Regions from separate parts of the Kitasatospora sp. NPDC057936 genome, predicted to be linked through region 1. Evidence: riboswitches for the same ligand, from Rfam matches in the RefSeq annotation. Region 1 holds a riboswitch; each other region holds the start of a gene.
The links. A riboswitch is a leader RNA that binds a small molecule or an ion and turns the genes downstream of it on or off. The one in region 1 is predicted to bind cyclic di-AMP.

Region 1 (6,454 bases):
GTCAACGTCGGCGTGCTGCTGTACTGCCGGCAGAACGCGCACCTGGCCGCGCGCACCCACCTGGACCAGGCCCGGCTGCTGGCGCTGGACCCGGTCGCGGACGTGCACGGCGTCCGGAAGGCGCTGTACGGGATCGAGGCGGTGTGCGCGGGCGGTTCGCAGGCCGGGCCGGCGGCGTCGGACAGTCCCGGGCAGCGCTTCCGGTGGCTGACGGCGCCGCGCAGCGCGGTCGTCCAGCCGGGGCCGGTGCACACGGGGCTGACCGCGGACCCGGAGGCCGAGCTCCGGCGGTTGTTCGACCAGTTGGTGCTCTGAGCGGTTGATTCCGTGACGGTTGCCGTGGTCAAAGCTTGAGTTGCTGAAGCACTCGGCCGTACGCTGGTCCCATGGGTTCGACAGCGACGACGACCGTACCAACCAACGCCGAGCTGATGGAGGTGTTGGCCGCCGTCGGTGCCGCCTACTTCCAGGACTTCGCGGCGGCCGCGGCCCGGCACGGGCTCTCCTCCTCGCAGGCCAAGGCGCTCGGCGCGGTGCAGGAGCCGGTGCCGATGCGCGCGCTGGCCGGGCGGCTGGGCTGCGACGCCTCGAACGTCACCGGGATCGTCGACCGGCTGGAGTCGCTCGGGCTCGCCCACCGCGAGGCGGCGGCGGGCGACCGGCGGGTGAAGATCGTCGTGATCACCGAGCAGGGCCGGGACATCCTGACCCGCATCCGCGGCGAGATGGCGCGCACCCACCAGGCCTTCGAGGCGATGACGGACGAGCAGCGCGTCGCGCTGCACTCGATCTGCTCGCAGGTGCTGCCGGTGCTGGCAGGCCGGACGGGCGGCGCGCAGTAGCGCCAGGGCTCTACGGGCGTAGCGCGCCGTCGGCTGCAGTGGGCGTGACCTCGGCTGTTAGGCTTGCGAAGCGTGAGCGCGAAGCCCCAGATCCCCAATGTCCTGGCCTCCCGGTACGCCTCGGCGACCCTGGCCCAGCTCTGGTCCCCCGAGCACAAGGTGGTCCTCGAGCGCCACCTGTGGCTCGCCGTCCTGAAGGCCCAGCAGGACCTCGGCGTCGAGGTGCCGGCGAACGCCGTCGCCGACTACGAGCGGGTGATCGACCAGGTCGACCTCGGCTCGATCGCCGCCCGTGAGCGGATCACCCGCCACGACGTGAAGGCCCGCATCGAGGAGTTCAGCGAGCTCGCCGGGCACGAGCAGATCCACAAGGGCATGACCTCGCGGGACCTGACGGAGAACGTCGAGCAGCTGCAGGTCCGCCAGTCGCTGGAGCACGTGCGCGACCGCACGGTGGCCGTGCTGGTGCGCCTGGCGAGCCTGGCCGCGCAGCACTCCGAGCTGGTCATGGCCGGCCGCTCCCACAACGTCGCCGCGCAGGCCACCACGCTGGGCAAGCGCTTCGCGTCGATCACCGACGAGCTCCTGGTGGCCTTCCGCCGCCTGGAGGAGCTGATCGCCCGCTACCCGCTGCGCGGGATCAAGGGCCCGGTCGGCACCGCGCAGGACATGCTGGACCTGCTGGGTGGCGACACCGAGAAGCTGGCCGAGCTGGAGCGCCGGGTCGCCGGGCACCTCGGCTTCGAGAACGTGCTCACCAGCGTCGGCCAGGTCTACCCGCGCTCGCTGGACTTCGAGGTGCTCACCGCCCTCGTCCAGCTCGCCGCCGCGCCGTCCAGCCTGGCCAAGACCATCCGCCTGATGGCCGGCCACGAGCTCGTCACCGAGGGCTTCAAGGAGGGCCAGGTCGGCTCCTCCGCGATGCCGCACAAGATGAACACCCGCTCGTGCGAGCGCGTCAACGGCCTGGCCGTCATCCTGCGCGGCTACGCGTCGATGACCGGCGAGCTGGCCGGCGACCAGTGGAACGAGGGCGACGTCTCCTGCTCGGTGGTGCGCCGGGTCGCGCTGCCGGACGCGTTCTTCGCCTTCGACGGTCTGCTGGAGACCTTCCTGACCGTCCTCGACGAGTTCGGCGCCTTCCCGGCCGTCGTCGAGGCCGAGCTGGACCGCTACCTGCCGTTCCTCGCCACCACCAAGGTGCTGATGGGCGCGGTGCGCGCGGGCGTCGGCCGGGAGACCGGGCACGAGGTCATCAAGGAGCACGCCGTCGCCTCCGCGCTCGCGATGCGCGCCGGCGCCCGCGAGAACGAGCTGCTGGACCGCCTGGCCGCCGACGAGCGGATCCCGCTGGACCGCGCCGCGCTGGACGCGCTGCTGGCCGACCGGCTCTCGTTCACCGGCGCGGCCGGTGCGCAGGTCGCCGAGGTCGTCCGTCTGGTCGAGGCCGTCGCCGCGGCCTACCCGGAGGCGGCCAAGTATGCCCCCGGTGACATTCTCTGACGCAGCGTCAGGTTTTTGAGGGCCCTGCTGCCGGACCGGTGGCGGGGCCCTCGTGCGTGTGGACGTGGCCGGGGTCGAGGGGCGGGGTCGTGCCGCAGCACCACTCGGTGTCCGGCTCCGCGACCGGGTGGTCCTCGGGGGCCAGCACGTTGCCGCGGATGGTCGCGAACGCGGTGATCGCGCCGGCCGTCAGGAGCCCGGCGCAGATCAGCATCGCGGTGTGGAAGGCGTTGTCGACCGCGGCCGGCACCCGGTACGCGTCGCCGCTCAGGCCGGCCAGGGCCGGGAGGGCCGCGACCGCGAGCAGGCCGGCCGCGCGGGCGGCGGCGTTGTTGACCCCGCTCGCGATGCCCGCGTGCCGCACCTCGACGGCCGCGAGGACGGTCGCCGTCAGCGGAGCGACCAGCAGCGTCATGCCGCAGCCCATCACCGTGACGGCGGGCAGGACGTCCGCCCAGTAGGAGGAGCCGGCGCCGGCGCGCAGCATCAGCAGCACCCCGGCGGCGCACAGCAGCGGGCCGACGGTCAGCGGGATCCTCGGGCCGATCCGCTTGCCGAGCCGCGCGGCGCGCGAGGACAGCGCGAGCATCAGCACGGTGATCGGCACCAGGGCCAGGCCGGACACCAGCGGCGAGAAGCGGGCGACGATCTGCAGCTGGACGACCAGGAGGAAGAAGACGCCGCTGAACGCCGCGTACACGCAGAGGGTGACGAGGTTCACGGCGGTGAACAGCCGCGAGGAGAACAGCCCGAGCGGCAGCATCGGTTCGGGGGCGCGGCGTTCGACGACGATGAAGGCCGCGCCGAGCACGAGCCCGAGCACGCCGGTGACCCAGACAACGGGGGACAGGCCCTCGCCGCCCGCCGTCAGCGCGTAGGTGAAGGTGCCGAGCGCGAGGGCGGCGAGCACCGAGCCGAGCACGTCGAAGCGGCCGGTGGCGCTCTCGTCCCGGCTCTCGGGGACGTAGCGGGTGGCGACCGCGATCACGGCGGCGGCGAGCGGCAGGTTGAGCAGGAAGATCCAGCGCCAGCCGGGGCCGTCCACGAGCCAGCCGCCGACGAACGGGCCGACGGCCGCCGACACGCCGCCGAGGCCGGACCACAGGCCGACCGCGGCCGAGCGGTCGTCCGGGTGGAAGACCGCCTGGAGCATGGCGAGCGAACCGGGCGTCAGCAGCGCCCCGCCGATGCCCTGGACGGCGCGTGCGGCGATCAGCACCTGGATGTTCGGCGCGGCGGCGCAGGCCGCGGAGGCGACGGCGAACCAGACCACGCCGAGCAGGAAGACCCGGCGCCGGCCGTAGCGGTCGCCGAGCGCGCCGCCGAGCAGGATGAGCCCGGCGAGCGTCAGCAGATAGGCGTTCAGCGTCCACTGCAGGGACGCGAGGGTGGCGCCGAGGTCGGTGCCGATGCGGGGCAGGGCGACGTTCACCACGGTGCCGTCGAGCATCGCCATGCTGGAGCCGAGCACTGTTGCCAGGAGGACCCAGCGTCCCTGCGCGGTGCCCAGGCGCAAGGAGCCGGCGTTGGTTGTGGCCACGGCCCGATCCTCCGCCCGGCGGGGTGCACGTGACAAGGGTCACCGGTGGTGCGTCCGGGGGGTGCGGTGGGTGATCGCGTGGTCACGGAGGGGTCGGCTCGTCGGCGGAGGGTCGTTGATCCGCTGCGGGCAGTGAATGGATTGTGCACGCACCGTATTCCGGATCATTCGGAGCGTCATCGTCGCGGGTGGGGTTGTTGCGGGTTCAAGAGATCGACATTGCTTCACCCGGACGGATGAGTTTTAGTTCAGCGACCGACCGGCCAGCCCGGACGGATCCACCGGGTGGAACGCCGAGTCCTGCCGCTGCCCGGTGGCTCGCACTGAACTCTGTACGGCAGGAGCGGGGGACCCACAGGTAAGTCGCCGGACCGGAATTCGCGCTGTTTGCGCGGAAGTTCCAGGGCCGGCTCGGGGTGAAGCCGCGCATGCGGCCGGGCAACTCCAGCCCGAACCCGACAGCTCACCTCGCAGGCGTCGGAGAGGAAACTTCCATGCCTGCTCAGGCTCGTCGTATCACCCTGCCCCGCGCCGCCCGCATCGGCATCGCGACCGCCGTCACCGGTGTCTCCTTCGCCCTCCCGCTCGTCACCGCGATGAGCGCCCAGGCCCACACCGCCCCCGGCGCCCCCGCCGCTCCGGTCGCCGCCGCCTCGGCCCCGGCCGCTCCGGCCGCCGCCCAGGGCGACGCCTCCTACCGGGTCGTCAGCGGTGACACCCTCTCGAAGATCGCCGACGCCAAGCACGTCGAGGGCGGTTGGCAGGCGCTGTACGCGCACAACCGTTCCGTGGTCGGCGCCAACCCGAACCTGATCTTCCCGGGTCAGTCGCTCGCGATCGCGGCCCAGGCCGCCCCGGCCGCCCCGGCCGCTCCCGCTCAGAAGCCCGCCGCCCCGGCCGCCAAGCCGCAGGTGCAGGTCCAGACCGAGGCCACCACCCCGGGTGCCCAGGTGCAGGTCCAGGCCACCGTGGCCCAGCCCGCGCAGGCTCCGGCCGCCGCTCCGGTCGCCGCCGCCTCCGGCTACGTCGCCCCGCTCGCCAACCCGGTGCTCGGCGAGGCCTACGGCGTCGCCGGCGCGATGTGGGCCTCCGGCCACCACACCGGCCAGGACTTCGTCGCCTCCACCGGCACCCCGGTGCGCGCCGTCGCCAACGGCGTCGTGGTGAAGGCCGACAACGGTGGTGCCTACGGCAACGAGGTCGAGATCCAGCTCGCCGACGGCAAGTACGCGCAGTACGCGCACCTGTCCTCGATCGGCGTGACGGTCGGCCAGTCCGTGACCGTCGGCCAGCAGCTCGGCCTGTCCGGTGCCACCGGCAACGTGACCGGCCCGCACCTGCACTTCGAGATCCGCACCGGGCCGGAGTACGGCTCGGACATCGACCCGGTCGCCTACCTCCGGGCGCACGGCGTCGCGCTCTGAGCTCCCCCCTTCGGGGATGACGGACCACCGTAGGTGCGGGGCGAAACGATCGTCCGGGATGGTCATGTCGGGTGACCGCTCGACCGGGTGATCGCCGCACCGGCGGACATGGGCGCGGGACACGCCCAGACCGGCCCGGCCCACGAGGACTCCTCGTGGGCCGGGCCGGTCGCTGTTTTCCCGCCCCCCGTTCTCGTCGCGGGCCTCAGCTCCGGCCGGCGCCGGCCGGCGGGGGCGTCTCCGGCGGCGGTGTGGCCGCGCCCGGCAGCCGGACGGTCGCGACGGTGCCGCCGTCCGGGCCGGCCGGTGCGAGCGCGACCTCGCCGCCGGCCGCGCGGACCGTGCGGGCGACGATCGCCAGCCCCAGGCCGGATCCCGGCAGTTGGCGGGCGGACGGGGAGCGCCAGAAGCGGTCGAAGACGTGCGGGAGGTCCTCGGCGGCGATGCCGGGGCCCTCGTCGCGGACGGCGAGTTCGCCGTCCGCCAGCGAGACGCCGATCCGGCCGCCGGGCGGGCTGAACTTCACCGCGTTGTCCAGCAGGTTGATCACCGCGCGCTCCAGCGCGTGCGGATCGGCGCGTACGTACCAGGGCGTCAGGTCGGCGCCGAACACCAGGCCGGGGCCGCGCAGTTCGGCCCGTTCGACGGCCCGGGCGGCGATGTCGTGCAGGGCGACGACGGGCAGTGGCTTCGCGCCGCGGGCGTCGGCGGGGCGGGACAGTTCGAGCAGGTCGCCGATGAGGGTGGAGAGTTCCGTCATCTGCGCCTTCATGTTGCCGAGGATCCGGGTGAGCGTCGCCTCGGGCAGCGGGCGGCCGGACTCCTGGCTGCGGATGAGCAGGTCGACGTTGGTGCGCATGGAGGCCAGCGGGGTGCGCAGTTCGTGGCCGGCGTCGGCGATCAGCCGGGTCTGGCTGTCCAGCGAACCGGCGAGGGCGGTGCTCATCGCGTTGAAGGCCTCGCCGAAGCGGGCGATCTCGTCGTGGCCGGAGACCTCGATCGTCACGCCCGGCTCCTGGGTGCGGGCGATGTGCTGGGCCGCGCGGGTGAGGCGGTCGACCGGGCGCAGGGCGGTGCGGGCGATCCACAGGGCGCCCGCGGCGGCGAGCGCGATGACGACGGCCGCGGCGCCGGCGGTGATCAGG
Region 2 (6,454 bases), on a different contig from region 1:
TGCTCGGGCCCTGGGTCGGCGTCGTCGGCAAGGTCATGATGGCCGGCACCGTGCTGGGCTTCGCGTGGCTGCTGCTGTGGCGCTACACCGCCAAGCGCCGCAACGCGGCCACGATGTACGACGCGGCGCTGACCGCGCTGCTGATCTTCACCGTCACCAGCCGGGTGATCAGTCCGCAGTACCTGGTCTGGCTGATCGGCGTCGCGGCGGTCTGCCTGACGGTCCGCGGCAGCAGCCAGCGGCCGGTGGCACTGCTGATCCTGCTCGCGGCGCCGCTCACGCTGCTCGAATTCCCGCTGATGTTCACCCAGGTCCTCGCGAGCGACCCGGCGGCCATCGCCGTCCTGTCGGCGCGCAACCTGCTCCTGCTGGCGGCGACGGTCCTGTCCTGCGTCCGCCTCTGGCGCTCCACGCGGGGCACGGACCGGCTGCCGCCGACCGTCGTGCTGACGCAGCCGGAGCCCGTCCCGGCCGGCTCCTACCCGGTCCGCCCGGGCATCGCCTACGAGCAGGACCTGCTCGACGGGATCGACCGGCCCAACACCCCGGCCGGGCGTTAGCCGCCCTAGGCGTTGAGAGCGGCCACCTCGGCCACCCACAGCCGCGTGAACTCGTCCTTCCCGAGGCCCAGTTCGGCCCGGAACAGCCGGTCCATCCGCTGGTCGCGGTCCTCCCCCGCGCCGTCCGCCGCGCCCACCGCGCGGTAGAACGCGACCAGGCGGGCGGTGCCGAAGCGGGCGGCGATCAGCCGACAGGCGAGCCAGGCCTGCTCGTAGGCCTGGGCGATGCCGGTGGTGCCCGCGGCGAAGTCGCGGTCGGCGGGCAGGGCCGTGGGCACCCTTCCGGCGGCCACGTCCCGGGCCAGCTCGGGGGCGATCTGGCGGGGCGTGCGGCCGGAGTCGCGGTAGGCCGTCCAGTCGGCGACGCCCTCGGAGAGCCACAGCGGCGTCCAGGCCCGGGTGTCGGCCCGGGTCGCGACGTGGGTGGTCTCGTGGGTGACGACCACCTGGCGGCCGAAGTCGCTGAGCCGCCCGAACGCCTCGGGGTTGATCAGCACCCGGTCGGCCGGGGTGTGCGAGGGCGCGCCGGGGGCGGCCACGGTGACCGCCGCCATGCCCGTCCAGCCGGCCGGATCGGCCTCCAGCAGGCGGGCGAACTGCGGCTCGGTGGCGGGCAGTTCCAGCAGCAGTCGGCCCGCCCAGCCGGTGCCCCAGACCGCGCTCACCGCGGGGACGGCGCGGTCGCCGATCGCGACCGGCCCGGCCGGGTCCGGTCCGGCGGCGAGGCCGAGCACCAGGCACTGCGCGCCGCGCGCGGACCGTCCCGTCCCGAAGTCCCAGAGCGCCGGCGGCCCGCTCGCGGCGTCCTCGCGCTCGACCCGCCAGCCGTCGGCCCGCGTCAGCGTGAGGCGGCGGGGGTAGACGGCGGGGTACTCGTCGTAGCCGGCGACCCGGACGTCCAGGTCGGCCGTGACGGTCAGCCGGCCGGGGTCCGTGCCCGGGGAGACGACGAGGTTGCGGTAGCCGGCGGTCAGCGGCAGTCCGGTGGTGGCCGACAGCTCGCGCGCGCGTTCGTCCAGCACCGCCGCCACCTCGGTCCGCTCGTCCGCCCCGCCGAGCCCCCGGCCGGCCACCGCGGGGGCGACGGGCGGCAGCGACAGCTGGGTCAGCCCTCCGGCGGCGAGCAGCAGGGCGCCTCGCCGGGACAGCACGCAGGGCCGTATCGCGTCCGGTCCGGACGGGGTCGGGCTCAGAGCCGGACCACCCCCGCGACGGGCATCGCATTGACGCTCTCGTACCGGACCCTGGCCCCCGGGTACGGGGCGTGCACGATCACCCCGCCGCCGGCGTACATGCCGACGTGGTGCATGTCCCGGTAGAAGATCACCAGGTCTCCCGGTCGCGCTTCGGACAGGCTCACCCGCTGGCCGGCGTAGGCCTGGGCCTGCGAGGTGCGCGGCAGGCTCACTCCCGCCTGCCGCCAGCTGTAGTACATCAGACCGGAACAGTCGAACGCGCGGGGGCCGGTGGACCCGTACACGTACGGCGACCCGATCATCCGCACCGCCGCCGCGAGCGCCGCCGCCCCACGCTCGGAGGCGGGCGGGGTGGTGCCGAGGTCCAGCCGGTCGGTGCCGCGGGTGGCGCGCTGCTCGGCCTCCTGGGCGTCCTGCGCGGCCATCCGGGAGCGCTCGGCGGCGCCCAGGCTGTTGAGCAGCCGCTGGGCCTTGGCCAGCCGCTGCTGGATCTCCTGCTTGCTGTCGGCGAGCGTCCGGCGGGCCTGGTCCAGCTCGGCGAGCTTGGCGGCGGTCTCGGTGCGGCGCTGGTCGAGCCCGCGCTGACGGGTCACCAGCTCGTGCAGCGTCTCGTTCTGCCGCTCGGTCGCCTGGTCGAGGGTCCGGGCGCGGGCGAGGTAGCCCTCCGGGTCGGTGGCGAGCATCAGCTGGACGGTCTGCGCCATGCCGCCGGAGCGGTACTCGGCGCCGGCCACGGTGGCGAGGTCGCCGCGCAGCTGGTTCAGCTGGTCCTGGGCGGCGGCGATCTCGCCCTGGAGGACGGTGGTCTCGCCCTGGAGCCGCTGCTGGGCCTCCTGCGCGGCGTTGTACTTCTCCGACGCCTGTTCGGCCTCGTTGTACAGCTGCTCGACCTGCGCCTTGACGTCCTTGCGGCTGGGCGCGTCCGGGGAGCCGGGGGCGGCCTGGGCGCTGCCGCCCGTCGTGACGCCCAGGGCGGTGGTGGCGGCCGCGGTCAGCACCAGCGCACGGGCGAGCAGTTGGGAACGGCGGTGCACGGGCATGGCGGCGGCTGCTCCAATCCTGCGGACCGGTCCCGCCGCCGCACCCAAGCGGGCGGTCCTGGAGCGGGAGTCCGGTGGCAGACGTTAGCGAGTCCGGGCAACCGAGTCCAAACCCCTCCCAACCCGAATATTTGACCCTGAATCGGACATCAGTCCGAGGAAAGGAAACGCCGCAGGCCCGGACCTCCGGGGAGGAGGGCCGGGCCTGCGGGAAGCCGAGCGGGGAATCAGACCCGCACGATGGACGAGAGCGGCATGTTGGTGACCGCCTCGTAGCGGACGCTCGCACCCGGCTTGGGCGCGTGCAGCACCTGGCCGTTGCCGGCGTAGATGCCGACGTGGTGGGCGTCGTTGAAGAAGATCAGCAGGTCGCCGGGCTGGGCCTGGGAGAGGTCCGTGCCGATCCGGGTCCCGGCGCCGGCCTGCTCCTGCGAGGTACGCGGCAGCGAGACGCCGGCCTGGTCGAAGGCCCAGACCATCAGGCCCGAGCAGTCGAAGGAGTTCGGGCCGGTGGCGGCCCAGACGTACGGGCTGCCGATCTTGGTGGCGGCGTAGGACAGCGCGGCGGCACCGCGCGAGCTGCCCGCCGCCGGCGGCTTGGCGACCGGCGAGGACGACGGGGCCGAGCCGAGGTCGGTGCGGCTGCTGTCGCGGGAGGCGCGGTCGGCGGCGGCCTGCTGGGCCTTCGCGGCGTCGGCCTTGGCCTTGGCATCGGCGGCGGCCTTGTCCTCGGCCGCCTTGATGGCCTGGCGCTCCTGCTCGGACAGGGTGTTGAAGAGGTTCTGGGCGGCCGTCAGCTTCCCCTGGATCTGCTCCTTGGACGCCTTCAGCTGCTGGGTGGTCGCGTCCAGCTCGGCGAGCTTGCCCTGGGCCTCGGTGCGGTCCTGGTCCAGCTTGCGCTGCTGGTCCTGGAGCTCCTTCAGCTGACCCTTCTGGGTGCTGCCGGCCTGGTTCAGGGCGTCGGCCTGGCTGAGGAAGTTGTCCGGCTTGGACGAGAACATCAGCTGGACGGTCGGGGATATGCCCCCGTTGCGGTACTGCTCGCCGGCGATCTGGGCGAGGCCGCCCTGGAGGTCGGTCACCTGCTCCTGCTGGCGGGCCACCTGGTCCTGCAGGCCGCTGACCTGCTTCTGCAGCTCCTGCTGCTTGGCCTGGGCGGCGTTGTACTGCTCGGTCGCCACCTCGGCCTGCTCGTTGAGCTGGTCGACCTGCTCCTTGACCTGGTCCTTGGTCGGCGCGGGGTCGGCGTGGGCGCCGGACTGCGCGGAGAGGGCGACGGCTGCCGCGGCAACTCCGGTCAGGAAGGAAACTCGGGCACGGCCGGCGGGCTTGGGACGACGATGGGACGCCACGAAGGCGGACTCCTTCTTCCTACGTCCGCCTACCGGGTGAGCTGACGGGTTCGGGCCGGAAGCATGCCCTACGACGCCTCACGGCCGTTCCACCGGCCGACCTGGCGCCGATTCACCCCGGAGGAACGTGGTTCCCCGGCTCCGCTCCACAGCGCCCCCTGTCACTGGGCTCCCCTGTCGGACGGTCGCTTCGACCCGTCCCGCTGCTTCACGAACTCGGCGGGAACCACCGCCGCCACCCTGGCTGGGCGATCGACAGTGCGGTGGTCCGGGTCACGACCCTAGTAACTGAACCGTGATCGGTTCAAATCCTTGTCAGAAAAAAGGCGGAAGAATAACCAAGTTCTTTTGTGAAGATGACAGAAGGTGATCGCAGCAGCACGCAAGGCTGATCACTTGTCACGCGAACGCGGCGAAACGCAGGGAAACGCGCTCAAGCGAACGCGCCACCCCTGCTCGGGAGGTGGCGCGGATCACAGGGCCGTCGCGCCGGCCCGCGGCGTGTCGGGGGGTCAGACCCGGCGGATGGTGTTGATCGGCATCGCGTCGGCCTTCATCACCTTGACGACGTCGCCGGTGTGCGGCGCGTGCACCACCATGCCGTTGCCGATGTACATCGCGACGTGGTGCATGTCGGGACCGTAGATCACCAGGTCGCCGGGCTGCGCCTGGTCCAGCGAGGGCACCCGGGTGCCGTAGTGGCCCTGCTCCTGCGAGGTGCGCGGCAGCGAGACGCCGGCCTGGCCGTACGACCAGAGCATCAGGCCCGAGCAGTCGAAGGTGCTGGAGCCGACGGCACCCCACACGTACGGCGAGCCCTGCTTGCTCATCGCCTTGGCCACGGCCACGGCCGCGTAGCCGCTGGCCGGCGGCAGGCTGCTCAGGTCGACCCGGTCGGTGCCGCGCGAGGCGCGGTCGTCCTGGGCCTGCTGGGCCTTCAGCGCGGCGCGCTCGGAGGCGCTGAGCGAGTTGAGGAGGTCCTGGGCCTGCTTGAGCTTGGCGTTGACGTCCGCCTTGGACTGGTTCAGGTCCTTGGTGGTGGAGTCCAGGGAGGCCAGCACCGCGGCGGCCTCGGCCTTCTCCTGGTCCAGGCGGCGCTGCTGGTCCAGCAGGCCCTTGAGCGCGTCGGTCTCGGTGGCGGTGGCCTGCTGCACGCTGGAGGCCTTGGCCAGGTAGTTGTTCGGGTCGGAGGAGAGCATCAGCTGGACGGACGGGTCGATGCCGCCGGTGCGGTACTGCTCGCCCGCCACGCCGGCGAGGCCGGTCTGAAGCTGGGTCATCTGCTCCTGGCCGCGGGCCACCTGGTCCTGGAGCTGGTCGGCCTGCTTGCGCAGCTGGTCGGCCCGCTCCTTGGCGCCGTTGTACTTCTCGGCGGCCTGCTCCTGCTCCTGCTGCAGCTCGTCGATCTGCGCCTTGACATCCGTCTTGTTCGGCTGCGGCGCGGCGTGCGCGGCCACCTGGGCGGAGAGCGCGACCGCGGTCGCAGCAGCAGCGGTGAGCACGGAGACCCGCGCGCGGCTCGGCTGCTTGGGACGGCGGTGGGAGGCCAAGGGACCTGCTCCTTCTTCCATGGACTCACCGGTTCGGGTGAGAAATCCGGAAAATAGGTTTGACGCCAGACCCTAGTGAACATCCAGGCATTGCGCCACTCCCCCAAAGGCGTGAACTCCGAGCCCCCACGCCGCTTCACCGAATCCGCACATCACCGCAAACCGGACGCTGAGCGGCCGTCATCCCCATCGGCACGGAATCAGGGCCGCGCCAGCCGGTTCAGCAGCAGAACCGAGGCGACCGGGCGCGCGCCGGCCTTCCGCACGCCCTCCGCGACCTCCCGGTCGGCGGAGACCACCACGACCGGACGGCCCTGCGGCTCGGCCCGCACCAGGCGTCTGATCAGCTCGTCCGCCGTCTCGCCGGTCCGGCTGAAGCGCACCCGGACCCCGCGCGGCGGTGCCATGATCACCGGCACGTCCAGGTCCTGCCCGTCGAACACGCACGTGACCTCCGCCTGCGTGCGCTGGGCCAGCATCGCCAGCCCGCCCAGCAGCCGCAGCCGCTGCTGCTCCAGCGGCAGCGTCGGATAGCCGGTCTTCGTCACGTTGTAGCCGTCCACCACCAGGTGCACCTGCGGGATCGCCAGCAGCTGGTCCAGCAGGGCCGGATCGTCCTCCGCGAGCCCGCGCCGGGCCACGTCGTGCGGCGAGGCCGAACCCGGCACCACCGCCTCCACCAGGTCCGCCGGGCGGATCTGCGACACCGGCAGCGCCAGCTCGCGCTGCAGCCCCTGCGCCGACTGCAGCACGGTG
Region 3 (6,454 bases), on a different contig from region 1:
GCTTCCGATAACCGGCCGTGAGCGGCTCCCCGCTAAATGTTGATCTTCGAAAGCCGGGAGTCGCGCACTCGTGACCCTCCGTCAGACCGCCCGTCGACTGTGAGACATCTCACGCGCCACGGGTGCAACGTGACGCCCCACCGGACACGTCTCCAGGAGATACCGGCGGACGCGCGGGGGTTGGGCCAGGTATGTCCGGAATATGACCTAATGACCGCTCATCGACCCGCGCACGCGAGAGCTCCGCGCGCCGCGCACACCACGCTCGCGCGAAACCGGCACGGCAGCCGACTGCAGCCCTGACGGGCCGATGTCCTACGATCTCCGCCATGAGCACCGCAGCCATCCCGGGCGCGCCACTGCCCGTTCGCACTCCAGGCTCCCGTGCGCGGGGGCGCCACCGTCGCCCCGAGCGCCCCGAGATCCCGTCCGGCTCCCCGGCCCTGGTGCTCGCCGTGCCCGCGACCGCCGGGCCCGAGTCCCGCTCGGTCGTCGAGGAGCTGCTCTCGATCGTCCGCAGCGAGCAGAACGGCGTCCAGACCGCGGTGGGCTACCTCCCCGGCGACGGCACCGAGGGCGCGGACGGCACCGAGCGCAGCATCGGCGAGCTGCTGGCGGCCGCCGCCGAGGCCGGCGTCCCGGCACCGATCCTGGTACCCCTGGTGCCCGGCCCGCACGACTTCCTGCCCGAACTCCACGCACTCGCCGCCGAGTACGGCGCGCACGTCACCGACGTGCTGGGCCCGCACCCGCTGCTGGCCGAGGCCGTCCACGTCCGCCTGTCCGAGGCCGGGCTGGCCCGCGCCGACCGCGCCCGCCTGTTCGCCATCGCGACCGCCGCGGACGGCGTCGTGCTGACCACCGTCGGCGGCGAGGACGCCGCGGCCGCCGCCGGCATCACCGGCGTGCTGCTGGCCGCCCGCCTGGCCGTCCCGGTCGTCCCCGCCGCGCTCGACGTGCCCGGCTCGGTCGCCGCCGCCGTCGCGCACCTCAAGGAGACCGGCTCGCAGCGCCCCGCGCTGGCCCCGCTGGTGATCGGCCCGGAGGCGGACTCCGAGCTGCTCGCCACGGCCGCCGAGGAGACCGGCTGCCCGTCCGCCGCGCCGCTCGGCGCCTACCAGACGGTCGGCCAGCTCATCGCCTCGCTGTACCTGGCCGCGCTGCCGGCGCCGTCCGCGGAGGCCCTGGCCGCCGCGCAGGCCCAGGCCGAGGCCGAGGCGGCGGAGGCCGCCTCCGAGGGCTCCCGCGCGGCCCACGCGGCCGGCGGGACGGCCTCCGGGGCGACCGGGGAGGCCGCCGGCGAGTAACCGCCGACAACGCGTACGGAAGGGCTCGGAGCGACCACGCTCCGGGCCCTTTCGGCTTGCGGCGTAAGGGAATTAAGAGCCGAATGCGCGAGATGTCCGTTCTGTGATTGTTTGCGATCGGATGACCGTCCGTCATGCGATTCCTGAGAACCTGCCAGTTGTGCACATCCGCAGGTTTATTGCGAGAAAACGATCATTTTCGATCTTGGAGAAGGAAAGTTTTGGTGGCTTTCCATAATCCGTGATGCGCATCACAGGTATTTGCAGTTCGTACTTAAGTCTGCTTAACGTGCTCCCCGTTCGTGACCACACGGACCCAGCACATCCGCAACGCCGAGTCCTGCCGTCGGGTGCGCTGGAAGCGCGAAAACGCACCACGGCAGGAGCGGGGGACCCACAGGTAAGTCGCCCCGGACCGATCCACGGAACGGTCCTGGGCTAGGGGTGAAGCCGCGCCACAGCGCGGCCGGGCAACTCCGGCCCGAATCCGACAGCTCACCTCGCAGGCGTGGGAGAGGACCGCGTCTTCATGCTGCCCACCAACGGCACTCGCCTGTCCAGCCGCACCCGCCGCGTGATCGCCGCCCTCGGCGTCGCCGGCGTCGGCCTCACCATCCCCTGCCTCACCTCCGGCACCGCCTCCGCCGCCTCCGTCGCCACCTGGGACAAGGTCGCCCAGTGCGAGAGCAGCGGCGACTGGAGCATCAACACCGGCAACGGCTTCTACGGCGGCCTGCAGTTCACCTCCAGCACCTGGGCCGCCTTCGGCGGCACCTCGTACGCCCCGCAGGCCAACCAGGCCACCAAGGACCAGCAGATCGCCGTCGCCGAGAAGGTCCTCGCCTCGCAGGGCCCCGGCGCCTGGCCCGTGTGCTCCGTCCAGGCCGGCCTGACCGCGGGCGGCGCCCCGGCCGCCGTCGACACCTCCGCCGCCGCGAGCACCGCGAAGGCCGCCCCGGCCGCCCCGGCCGCCCCGGCCGTCAAGCCGGCCCCGAAGCCCGCCGCCAAGCCCGCCGCCCCGGCGCAGGACCAGGCGCAGGCCCCGGCCGCCGCCGACTCCGCCAAGGGCACCTGGGCGCAGAAGCGCCAGGACTGGACCCAGGGCGGCACCACCCAGGCCGGTGCCTCGGACTACACCGTCGTGGCCGGCGACTGGCTGTCCACGATCGCCGACAAGCACAACGTCAAGGGCGGCTGGCAGCGCCTGTACGAGCTGAACCGCGGCACCCTGACCGACGGTCCGGACACCATCTACCCGGGCCAGCACCTGTCCTTCGGCGACTCCGCCCAGGCTCCGGCCGGCCAGTCCGGTGACTTCAACTGGTTCGACCGCTCGCAGAAGCCGGGCCAGTCCTCCGCCGGGAACGCCGTGAACGCCCAGCCGGCCGCCGAGGCCCAGACCCCGGCCGCCAAGCCGTCCTCGAAGCCCGCCGCCAAGCCCTCCGCCCAGGCGCAGACCCCGGCCCCGGCCGTCACCGGCTCGATGGCCGCCGCGGTCAGCTTCGCCAAGGCGCAGGTCGGCCAGGCGTACGTCTACGGTGGCACCGGCAACGGCGGCTGGGACTGCTCGGGCCTGACCCAGGCCGCGCTGCGCGCCGCGGGCATCTCCATCCCGCGCGTCGCCAACGACCAGGCCGCCGCGAGCACCCACGTCTCGCTGGACAGCCTGCAGCCGGGCGACCTGCTGTTCTGGTCCAACAACGGCCAGGACTCCGGCGTCTACCACGTCGCCATCTACATCGGCGGCGGCCAGTACGTCGAGGCCGCCAACCCGAGCTCGGGCGTCCGCCTGCAGACCATCGCCAACTGGGCGCCGGACTTCGCCGGCCGCGTCTGAGGATCCTTCCGGAACCGTCCCGCCGGGGACGGGTGACGGATCGCGGATGACAGCGAACAGATGACAGATAACAGATTTCATCATCTGTTATCTGTCATCTGTCACCCGCCCACCGCCCCGGGGAGAGACTGGTCGCTCTCCCCGGGGCTTCGGCGTACCCGCCTCCGAAGTCCGTGCCGCCTCCCCCCGGCGCGCACCCGCGGCTCCGCGCATCGGAGCATTCGCGTGGTCAAACCCCGGCCCAGCGGGCATGCTGCTGCTCTGCACCCGAGGAGGAGTCACCCATGGCCCAGGTCACCGTCACGCTCGACGCGAACCTCGCGATCGACGCGATGATGCTCTCCGGCACCAAGAGTCCCCAGGACGCCGTCGAACTGATCCTGCGCGACTACCTGGCCCGCGGTCGCCGCACCGAGACCCGCACCGGCGACGCCGCCGACGGCCACCGCGTCACCGCCGACCGCCCGACCGTCCAGGAGGGCTGACCCCGGCCCGGCACGGCACTCGCGGCACAGCCCAGCACGGCGCAGCACAAGCCCAGCACAGCACAGCACAGCCCGGCACAGCACAGCACAAGCCCAGCACAGCCCGGCACGGCACGCCGAAGGGCCCCGGAGAGCAACCGCCCTCCGGGGCCCTTCACACGGCCGTCACCGGCCTCAGCGCGCGCAGGCCCCCGTGGAGCCGCGCATGACCAACTCCGGCTGGAACATGAACTCCCCGCGCTGGGCGGCGTTCCCGCCCACCTCCTCCAGCAGCGCGTCCACCGCCGCCGTCGCCATCGCCTCGACCGGCTGGCGGATCGTCGTCAGCGGCGGCTCGGTGAAGGCGATCAGCGGCGAGTCGTCGAAGCCGACCACCGACACGTCCTGCGGCACCGACAGCCCCCGCTGCCGCACCGCCCGGATCGCCCCGAGCGCCATCATGTCGCTGCCGCACACGATCGCCGTGCACCCCTTGTCCAGCAGCGCGCCCGCCGCCGCGTGCCCGCCCTCGACGCTGAACAGCGTGTGGTGGACCAGCTCCTCGGCCTCCTCCTGCGTCCGCCCGAGGACGGTGCGCATCGCGGCCGTGAAGCCCTCGATCTTGCGCAGCACCGGCACGTACCGCCTCTGGCCGACCGCCAGCCCGATCCGCTCGTGCCCCAGCTCGGCGAGGTGCTGGACGGCCATCCACATGGCGGCCCGGTCGTCCGGCGAGATGAACGGCGCGTCGATCCGCTCGCTGAAACCGTTGATCAGGACGAACGGCACCCCGCGCCCGGCCAGCCGGGCGTAGCGGTCGTGGTCGGCGGTGGAGTCGGCGTGCAGACCGGAGACGAAGACGATGCCCGCCACCCCCCGGTCCACCAGCATCTCGACCAGTTCGTCCTCGGTGGACCCGCCGGGCGTCTGGGTGCACAGCACCGGCGTGAAGCCGTGCCGGCTGAGCACCTGCTCGATGACCTGCGCGAGCGCGGGGAAGATCGGGTTGCTGAGCTCCGGCGTGATCAGCCCGATCAGCCCGGCGCTGCGCTGGCGCAGGCGGGTCGGCCGCTCGTACCCGAGCACGTCGAGGGCCGCCAGCACGGTCTGCCGGGTGGCGGCGGAGACGTTCGCCTTGCCGTTGAGTACGCGGGAGACGGTGGCTTCGCTGACCCCCGCCTGCGCCGCGATGTCTGAAAGTCGCGCCGTAGTCACGGTCCCAGAGCCTATTGCAACCACGTCAGACCGCCCACCAGCCGGTGCTGTCCGGTGCGAGCACCGTCTCGCCGCCGTCCACGACCAGTTCCGCCGAGGCGAGCAGCAGCGTGCCCGGGGCGGGTATGCGCACCGGCTCGCCGCTCGCGTTGACCGTGCAGACGAAGGAGCCGCGGCGGAAGGCGAGCGTGCCCTGCGGGGCGTCCAGCCACTCGACCCCGGTGCCCGCGCCCAGGTCGGGCTGCGCCCGGCGGACGGCGAGCGCGCTGCGGTAGAGCTCCAGGGTGGAGGTCGGGTCGCCGGTCTGCGCCTCGACGCTGAGTTCGGCCCACTGGGCCGGCTGCGGCAGCCAGGACGGCCCGCCGGCGACCGGTCCGAAGCCGTACGGCGCCTCGGTGCCGGACCACGGGATCGGCACGCGGCAGCCGTCGCGGTAGCCGTCCTGTCCGGCCTGGCGGAAGAAGGACGGGTCCTGGCGGACCTCGTCGGGCAGGTCGGTGACGTCCGGCAGGCCGAGCTCCTCGCCCTGGTAGACGTAGGCGGAGCCGGGCAGCGCGAGCATCAGCAGGGTGGCGGCGCGGGCCCGGCGCAGGCCGAGCGCGCGGTCGCCGGGGGTGCGGATCTGGGTGCCGAGGCCGGGCTCGTTGGCGAAGCGGGTCGCGTGCCGGGTGACGTCGTGGTTGGACAGCACCCACGTGGTGGGGGCGTCGACCGGGCGCATCGAGTCGAGCGAGACGTCGATCACCTCGCGCAGCGCGGCGGCGTCCCAGTCGGTGCCCAGGTACTGGAAGTTGAAGGCCTGGTGGAGCTCGTCGGGGCGGACGTAGTTGGCGGTGCGCTGGACGGTCGGGGTCCAAGCCTCGGCGACGCCGATCCGCTGACCGGGGTACTCGTCGAGGATCCCCCGCCAGCTGCGGTAGATCTCGTGCACGCCGTCCTGGTCGAAGAACGGCATGACGTCGTTGCCGAGCAGCTTGAGCTGGTCGGAGCCGCCGAGGTCGGGCAGGCCGGGGGCCTTGACCAGGCCGTGGGCGACGTCGATGCGGAAGCCGTCCACGCCCATGTCGAGCCAGAACCGCAGGATCGAGCGGAACTCGTCGGCGACGGCCGGGTTCTCCCAGTTGAAGTCGGGCTGCTCCGGGGCGAACAGGTGCAGGTACCAGTCGCCGGGGGTGCCGTCGGGGTTCTCGGTGCGGGTCCAGGCCGGGCCGCCGAAGATGGACTCCCAGTCGTTGGGCGGCAGTTCGCCCGTCTCGCCCTTGCCGGGGCGGAAGTGGTAGCGCTCGCGCAGCGGGGACGCGGGGCCGTCCCGCAGGGCGCGCTGGAACCACTCGTGCTGGTCCGAGGAGTGGTTGGGGACGAGGTCGACGATGATCCGCAGGCCCAGGTCGTGGGCGTCGCGGATCAGCGCGTCGGCGTCCAGCAGGGTGCCGAACATCGGGTCCACCGCGCGGTAGTCGGCCACGTCGTAGCCGGCGTCGGCCTGCGGGGAGGCGTAGAACGGCGAGAGCCAGACGGCGTCCACGCCGAGGTCGCGCAGGTAGGGCAGGCGGCTGCGGATGCCCGGCAGGTCGCCCATGCCGTCGCCGTTGGAGTCGGCGAAGCTGCGCGGGTACACCTGGTAGATGACC

Region 2: it holds a riboswitch for cyclic di-AMP, as region 1 does, so the genes downstream of both, ACFVU9_RS18935 (NlpC/P60 family protein) here and ACFVU9_RS37460 (peptidoglycan DD-metalloendopeptidase family protein) in region 1, are expected to answer to the same signal.
Region 3: it holds a riboswitch for cyclic di-AMP, as region 1 does, so the genes downstream of both, ACFVU9_RS06580 (transglycosylase family protein) here and ACFVU9_RS37460 (peptidoglycan DD-metalloendopeptidase family protein) in region 1, are expected to answer to the same signal.

What each region holds. Positions count from the first base shown of each region.
Region 1 is NZ_JBHVPD010000103.1:992-7,445, forward strand. Features, by position in the region: gene ACFVU9_RS37440 (DUF3037 domain-containing protein) at 1-315, shown strand, start outside; gene ACFVU9_RS37445 (MarR family winged helix-turn-helix transcriptional regulator) at 387-842, shown strand; gene purB (adenylosuccinate lyase) at 915-2,345, shown strand; gene ACFVU9_RS37455 (DHA2 family efflux MFS transporter permease subunit) at 2,353-3,885, opposite strand; cyclic di-AMP (ydaO/yuaA leader) riboswitch at 4,197-4,377, shown strand; gene ACFVU9_RS37460 (peptidoglycan DD-metalloendopeptidase family protein) at 4,380-5,309, shown strand; gene ACFVU9_RS37465 (sensor histidine kinase) at 5,515-6,454, opposite strand, start outside.
Region 2 is NZ_JBHVPD010000032.1:77,314-83,767, reverse strand. Features, by position in the region: gene ACFVU9_RS18950 (glycosyltransferase 87 family protein) at 1-560, shown strand, start outside; gene ACFVU9_RS18945 (hypothetical protein) at 566-1,711, opposite strand; gene ACFVU9_RS18940 (NlpC/P60 family protein) at 1,750-2,796, opposite strand; gene ACFVU9_RS18935 (NlpC/P60 family protein) at 3,024-4,148, opposite strand; cyclic di-AMP (ydaO/yuaA leader) riboswitch at 4,159-4,312, opposite strand; gene ACFVU9_RS18930 (NlpC/P60 family protein) at 4,661-5,698, opposite strand; gene ACFVU9_RS18925 (NYN domain-containing protein) at 5,899-6,454, opposite strand, start outside.
Region 3 is NZ_JBHVPD010000008.1:15,134-21,587, forward strand. Features, by position in the region: gene ACFVU9_RS06575 (hypothetical protein) at 330-1,307, shown strand; cyclic di-AMP (ydaO/yuaA leader) riboswitch at 1,670-1,829, shown strand; gene ACFVU9_RS06580 (transglycosylase family protein) at 1,816-3,144, shown strand; gene ACFVU9_RS06585 (hypothetical protein) at 3,429-3,629, shown strand; gene ACFVU9_RS06590 (LacI family DNA-binding transcriptional regulator) at 3,804-4,823, opposite strand; gene ACFVU9_RS06595 (glycoside hydrolase family 13 protein) at 4,849-6,454, opposite strand, start outside.